Phreatobacter oligotrophus: one gene and its partner. The main gene of each other region encodes a partner of the protein of the gene in region 2 in a complex. Links are inferred from orthologs where the notes say so. Each region holds a gene or a part of one and is shown on either strand. Other genes may lie near its edges. The genes, in order: C8P69_RS08275 and ccmA.

Region 1 (3,050 bases), on a different replicon or contig from region 2:
GCGGTCCAGCGATCGGGCGATGGACCGCCAGTGTGGGACCTTGGACGCGACCGCCGCATCCCGCCATTCGGCGGAGGGGGAATATGGCCCCTCACCCTTCCCTCTCCCCGCTCGCGGGGAGAGGGGGCACCGGCGTCGCATGGGATCGCATACCGCTGTGCCTGGCACTCCGGATGTCAGCGAAGGCGGAACGTCATGGTCCCCCTCTCCCCGCGAGCGGGGAGAGGGAAGGGTGAGGGGCCTCGATCGCACCGTTTGGCAGCCAAAACACGCCCTCACCGTCATGGCCGGGCTTGTCCCGGCCATCCATGACTTGAACACCGCCATCTCAAAGCAATTCGTGGATGCCCGCCGCAAGGCCGGGCATGACGGTCGGAGGTTCGGGTGCGACGCCCGGCGGGACGCGGCGATCAACGGCCGCGGCGCTTACCGCGCCAGCGCCTTCTCGATCTCGGGCCGCAGCCGGTCGCGCAAGGACTCCGCCGTGATCGGCCCGACATGCTTGAAAAGGATCACCCCGTCGCGCCCGACGACGAAGGTCTCCGGCACGCCATAGACGCCCCATTCGATGGAGGCGCGGCCCGACATGTCGGCCCCGACCAGCGCATAGGGATTGCCGTTGCGGCCGAGGAACCGCCGGGCATTGTCCGGCTGGTCCTTCTGGTTGATGCCGGCGAGGCGGAAGCGGCTGTCCTTCGCCAGTTCCATGAGGAAGGGATGTTCCTCGTGGCAGGGAATGCACCAGGAGGCGAAGACATTGACCAGCGTCACCTGCCCCTGCAGCGCCGCCGTGGTGAGACCCGGGCGGTCGACGCCCTCGACGGGCGGCAGCGCCACCTGCGGCGCCGGCTTGCCGATGAGCGCCGAGGGCAGCTTTTGCGGATCGCCGCGCAGGCCGATCAGGAAGACCACGACCAGTCCGGCGAAGATGACGAGCGGCAGGAAGGCCAGGAAGGACCGGCGGCGCGGCGCCGCCGCCTCGCCCGTGATCTCGCTCATGACGCCTCTCCGCCGCGGGCCGAGCGGCGCGTGACGCCGCGCGCCTCGAGCGCCGCCAGCGCCGCCTTCTGGCGGCGGTGGTCGATGGCGATCCAGGCGATGAGGGCGCCGATCGTCGCGATGGTCACCGCATAGGAGGCGATGATGAAGCCGGCATGCTGCACCCCGAACATCGTGCCCATGGCGCTTACTCCCCCGGCACCGGCTGGGCGCCGGCCGGCAGGGTCTCGCGCTGCGCCTCGATGAGCTGCATGGCACGCACGCGGCGGCGCAGGATCTCGTTGCGCATGGCGGCGAGGTGCAGGACGAGGAAGAGCAGGGTGAAGGCCAGCGCCGACACCATCAGCGGCGTCAGCAGCGAGGGGTGAATGGTAGGCCCGCCGAGTCGGAAGACGGAGGCCGGCTGGTGCAGCGTGTTCCACCAGTCGACCGAGAACTTGATGATCGGCAGGTTGACCGTGCCGACGAGGGTGAGCACGGCCGCGGCGCGCCCGGCCCGGCCCGGATCGTCGATCGAGCGCCAGAGCGCCATCAGGCCGAGATACATAATGAGCAGGACGAGCTCGGAGGTCAGCCTTGCGTCCCATATCCACCAGGTGCCCCACATCGGCCGGCCCCAGAGCGAGCCGGTGGCGAGGCAGATGAAGGTGAAGGCGGCGCCGATGGGGGCCGCGGCCTTGGCGGAGACATCGGCGAGCGGATGGCGCCAGACCAGGGTGCCGAGGGAGGCCGCAGCCATCACCGCGTAGCAGAACAGCGACAACCAGGCGGCCGGCACGTGGATGTACATGATCCGGACCGTGTCGCCCTGCTGGTAGTCGTCGGGCGAGACGAAGAAGACCTGCCAGGCGGCCACGGCGAACACGGCAACGGTCGCGGCGATGAGCCACGGCTGCACACGGGCGACGAGCGCGAGGAAGCGCGAGGGATTGGCGAGGTCGAGAAGCCCCATGCCCTTCTGATAGTGCGGGGCATGGGCCAAGGCAATGCGGCCGATCAACCGGGGGACCGACGCAAAACGGCCCGGGACGAGCCCGGGCCGTCTGGCATCACGCGGTTGTGCGCGATCAGAAGCGGTAGTTGATGCCGGTGCGGATCGTGTGGCTCGACAGGCCGATGCGCGGGGCGCCGGTCAGGTTGACGTAGGTGGCACGGCCGAGATCGGTGTAGCGGTACTCGAGCAGCGCCGACCAGTTCGGGGTGAACTTGTACTCGCCGCCGGCGCCGAGGGTCCAGCCGGTGAGGGTGCGCGACTGGCTCACGAGGCCAGGGGCCAGCTCGCGGGCGTTGACCGTGCCGAGGGCGAGACCACCGGTGGCGTAGATCAGCAGGTTGTCCTGGACGGCGTAGCCGAGGCGGCCGCGGATCGAGCCCTGCCAGTTCTCGGTGGCGCGCACGTCGAAGGGCGCGGCCGAAACGAAGCGGCGGGAGATGCTGCCGTAGGAGATGTCGCCGGCGAGGCCGAGGACGACGCGGTTGATCTGGTAGTCATAGCCGCCCTGCAGGCCGCCGAAGAAGCCCGAGGCGCTGCCGAGCGCGTAGCCGGCATTGTTGCGGAAGTTCGAGGAGAACCCGGCACCGAGATGGGCACCGAGGTAGAAGCCGGTCCAGACGCCAGCCGGGGCGGCCGGGACGAACACGGTGTCGGCGACCGGCTGGCGGCGCACGAGGTCGGCCGAGTAGGCCGGGGTGGCGAGCATGGCGGCAGCGGCCGCGGCCCAGACGATCTTCTTCATAATCAACTCCTGTCCCACGGACGGCGGCCGGAAAAGGAAGCGGCCGCGGTCCCCGTCGTGATGCGGTGAATGATCCATAACCGCATTCGTTCGAATTTTCGCCTGTTCCTTGACCGCGTCCTTAATGGAGCGTTACCGCAGACAGACCTCGCAAGCGTCGATCGACGCCTGCCCATGCTCATTTCCATCGGTTGTTGGCTGAAATGAGGCACGATTTCAAAGTCATATTTGGAAATTAAGTGTTACTTTGACCCAAATAAGAGATTTATACTTTTAATAAGCCCAGTATTTGCTTTCGTTTGACTGTCGAACTGT
Region 2 (3,110 bases):
TCGGCACCGACACGATGAACCCGGAGGATCCGATCCGCCGCGCCAACCCGCTCGGCAAGATCCCCGCCCTCGTGCAGGAGGACGGCACGGTCGTCTATGACAGCCGCGTCATCCTCGAGGCCCTCGACCTCCTCGCCGGCGGCGGCCGCATCCTCCCCGCCGAGCCGAAGGCGCGCATCGCCGCGCTGACCCTGCAGTCGCTGGCCGACGGCATCATGGATGCGCTCATTCTCACCCGCTACGAGGCGATGTTCCACGAGGAGGCTGCGCGCTCGGAGAAGTGGGTCGCCCACCAGCGTGGCAAGGTCGAGCGCGCCATGGCGGCGCTGGAAGCCGCTCCCCCGGCGCTCGCCGTCACTGTCGGCACCATCACGCTGGCCTGCGCGCTCGGCTATCAGGACATCCGGTTCGAGGGCGCCTGGCGCAAGACCCATCCCAGCCTCGTCGCCTGGCTGGACCGTTTTGTCGCGCAGATGCCGGCGGCCTGGGAGCAGACGGCGCCGAAGAGCTGAGGCTCAGGCGAGGGGCCGGACCCGTCCGGCCTCACTCGAGCCCGAAGCGCAGGGCAGCCGCGGCGGCGACCGGCCCGAGCACGAGGCTCATGAGCGACAGCGCAACGAGGATGGCGAAGGGCTGTCCGAAGGGCAGCGGCCCGACGATCACCGAGGTCGTTGCCGCGACTCCGAAGATCAGCACGGGGATGGTGAGCGGCAGGACGAGGATGGCCATGAGCAGGCCGCCGCGCCTGAGGCTTACCGCCAGCGCAGCGCCGACCGCACCGATGAGGCTGAGCGCCGGCGTGCCGGCAGCCAGCGTCAGCGCCACGGCGCCCATCGCCTCCAGCGGCACGTTGAGGAAGAGGCCGAGCAGCGGCGCCGCCGCCACCAGCGGCAGGCCGGTGGCGAGCCAGTGGGCCGCGGCCTTGGCAGCGATGACGAGGGGCAGAGGCGTCTGGCCCATCATCATGATGTCGAGCGAGCCGTCATCGGCATCGGCCTGGAAGATCCTGTCGAGGCCGAGCAGCGTCGCCAGCAGCGCGCCGATCCACAGGATGGCCGGACCGATGCGGGCGAGCAGGTTCATGTCCGGCCCGACGCCGAAGGGCACGATGGTCACCACCGCCAGGAAGAAGACGACGCCCACCATGGCGCCGCCGCCGATTCGGGTGGCGAGCATGAGGTCGCGGCGAAAAACGGCGGCGAGGGGCGATCTCATGCGGCGACCGGTGCGGCGGGAGCGGCGCGGCCGAGTGACAGGTCGCGCACGGGCAGGCCGAGCGGTCCGTGCGTGGCGGCGAGGATGATGCCGCCGGTGGCGACATGCTCGGCCATGACGCTGGCGAGGACCGCCTGACTCGTGACATCGAGCGCCGCTGTAGGCTCGTCGAGAAGCCAGACCGGCCGGCTGACGGTCAGCAGACGGGCGAGGGCGAGACGCCGACGCTGTCCTGCCGAGAGATAGCCAGCCGGCAGATCGGCGAGATGAGCGATGCCGAGCCGCTCCATCGCGGCGGGTGCCGCAATGCCGCCGCCGCCGAGGAAATCGGTCCAGAATGCCAGGTTCTCGGCGACCGTCAGCGAACCCTTGAAGGCGTCCTGGTGGCCGCAATAGTGGCACTGCTCCCCCAATGAGGCCTCGGGGTCGCCGCCCTCGAGAACCAGCCGGCCCGATTCGGCGCGCACCAATCCGGCGATCAGGCGCAGGAGGCTCGACTTGCCGGCGCCGTTCGGGCCGGTGACCTGGACGGCCTCTCCCGAGGTCACGGTGAAGCTGAGATGGGAGAAGACGACGCGGCCGCCGCGCTGGCAGGTCAGGGCATCGGCGATGAGGCGCAACATGCCGCATTCCTACGCGACGAAAGGGTGACCCGCGAGAGGCGATATGCGCTTCTAACCATATGGCGGGCTGATTGGAATCCCTCTATAACGCGGCCGAACGGCCGCCGCGTCTTCCGCTTCGTCCGACATTCCCTGTCCGGGCGCGTCGACGGCCTCACATCGAGGGGATCACCGCTTCATGTCGCTCGACAGCTTCAAGGCCCGCAAGACGCTCAAGGTCGGCACCAAGTCCTACGTCTATTTCAGCCTGAAGGAGGCCGAGAAGAACGGCCTTGCCGGCATTTCGGCCCTGCCCTTCTCCATGAAGGTGCTGCTCGAGAACCTGCTGCGCGCCGAGGACGGCCGCTCCGTCACCAAGGCCGACATCGAGGCGGTCGCCGCCTGGATCAAGGACAAGGGCAAGGCCGGCAAGGAGATCGCCTTCCGCCCGGCCCGCGTGCTGATGCAGGACTTCACCGGCGTGCCGGCGGTCGTGGACCTTGCCGCCATGCGCGATGCCATGAAGGCCCTCGGCGGCGACCCGCAGAAGATCAATCCGCTCGTCCCTGTCGACCTCGTCATCGATCACTCGGTCATCGTTGACGAGTTCGGTTCGCCCAAGGCCTTCAAGAAGAACGTCGACCTCGAGTATGCCCGCAACGGCGAGCGCTACCGCTTCCTGAAGTGGGGTCAGCAGGCCTTCAAGAACTTCTCCGTCGTGCCGCCCGGCACGGGCATCTGCCACCAGGTGAACCTGGAGTACCTCGCCCAGACCGTCTGGACGAAGAAGGAGAAGGTGAAGAAGACCGTCCGCGGCAAGACCGTCACCGAGACCGTCGAGATCGCCTATCCCGATACGCTGGTCGGCACCGACAGCCACACCACCATGGTCAACGGCCTTGCCGTTCTCGGCTGGGGCGTCGGCGGCATCGAGGCCGAGGCCGCCATGCTCGGCCAGCCGCAGTCCATGCTGCTGCCCGAGGTCATCGGCTTCAAGCTCACGGGCAAGCTCAAGGAGGGCGTCACCGCCACCGACCTCGTGCTGACCGTCACCCAGATGCTCCGCAAGAAGGGCGTCGTCGGCAAGTTCGTCGAGTTCTACGGCCCCGGCCTCAACAACATGACGCTGGCCGATCGCGCCACCATCGCCAACATGGCCCCCGAATACGGCGCCACCTGCGGCTTCTTCCCCGTCGATGACGAGACGCTGAACTACCTCACCACCTCGGGCCGCAAGTCCGCCCGCATCGCGCTGGTGGAGAAGTATTCGAAGGCGCAGGGCCTCTTCCGCAC

Evidence for each region.
Region 1: the proteins of ccmA (region 2) and C8P69_RS08275 are in contact, whole or in part, in a solved structure (PDB 8CE8), measured with the Escherichia coli proteins. The link is inferred for Phreatobacter oligotrophus from one-to-one orthologs.

What each region holds. Positions count from the first base shown.
Region 1 is NZ_PZZL01000003.1:228,890-231,939, forward strand. The notes cover bases 70-2,806. They hold C8P69_RS08275 (heme ABC transporter permease), read right to left. Parts: upstream 1,952-2,806; coding sequence 1,187-1,951; downstream 70-1,186. Other genes in these bases: C8P69_RS08265 (DsbE family thiol:disulfide interchange protein), read right to left, coding at 427-999; ccmD (heme exporter protein CcmD), read right to left, coding at 996-1,172; C8P69_RS08280 (outer membrane protein), read right to left, coding at 2,067-2,735. UniProt on the Escherichia coli protein: Required for the export of heme to the periplasm for the biogenesis of c-type cytochromes.
Region 2 is NZ_PZZL01000009.1:62,861-65,970, forward strand. What follows is about bases 24-2,820. They hold ccmA (heme ABC exporter ATP-binding protein CcmA), read right to left. Parts: upstream 1,836-2,820; coding sequence 1,212-1,835; downstream 24-1,211. Other genes in these bases: C8P69_RS18280 (glutathione S-transferase family protein), read left to right, coding at 24-512; ccmB (heme exporter protein CcmB), read right to left, coding at 544-1,215; acnA (aconitate hydratase AcnA), read left to right, coding at 2,017-2,820. Outside these bases: more of C8P69_RS18280, read left to right, coding at 1-23; more of acnA, read left to right, coding at 2,821-3,110. UniProt on the Escherichia coli protein: Part of the ABC transporter complex CcmAB involved in the biogenesis of c-type cytochromes; once thought to export heme, this seems not to be the case, but its exact role is uncertain. Responsible for energy coupling to the transport system.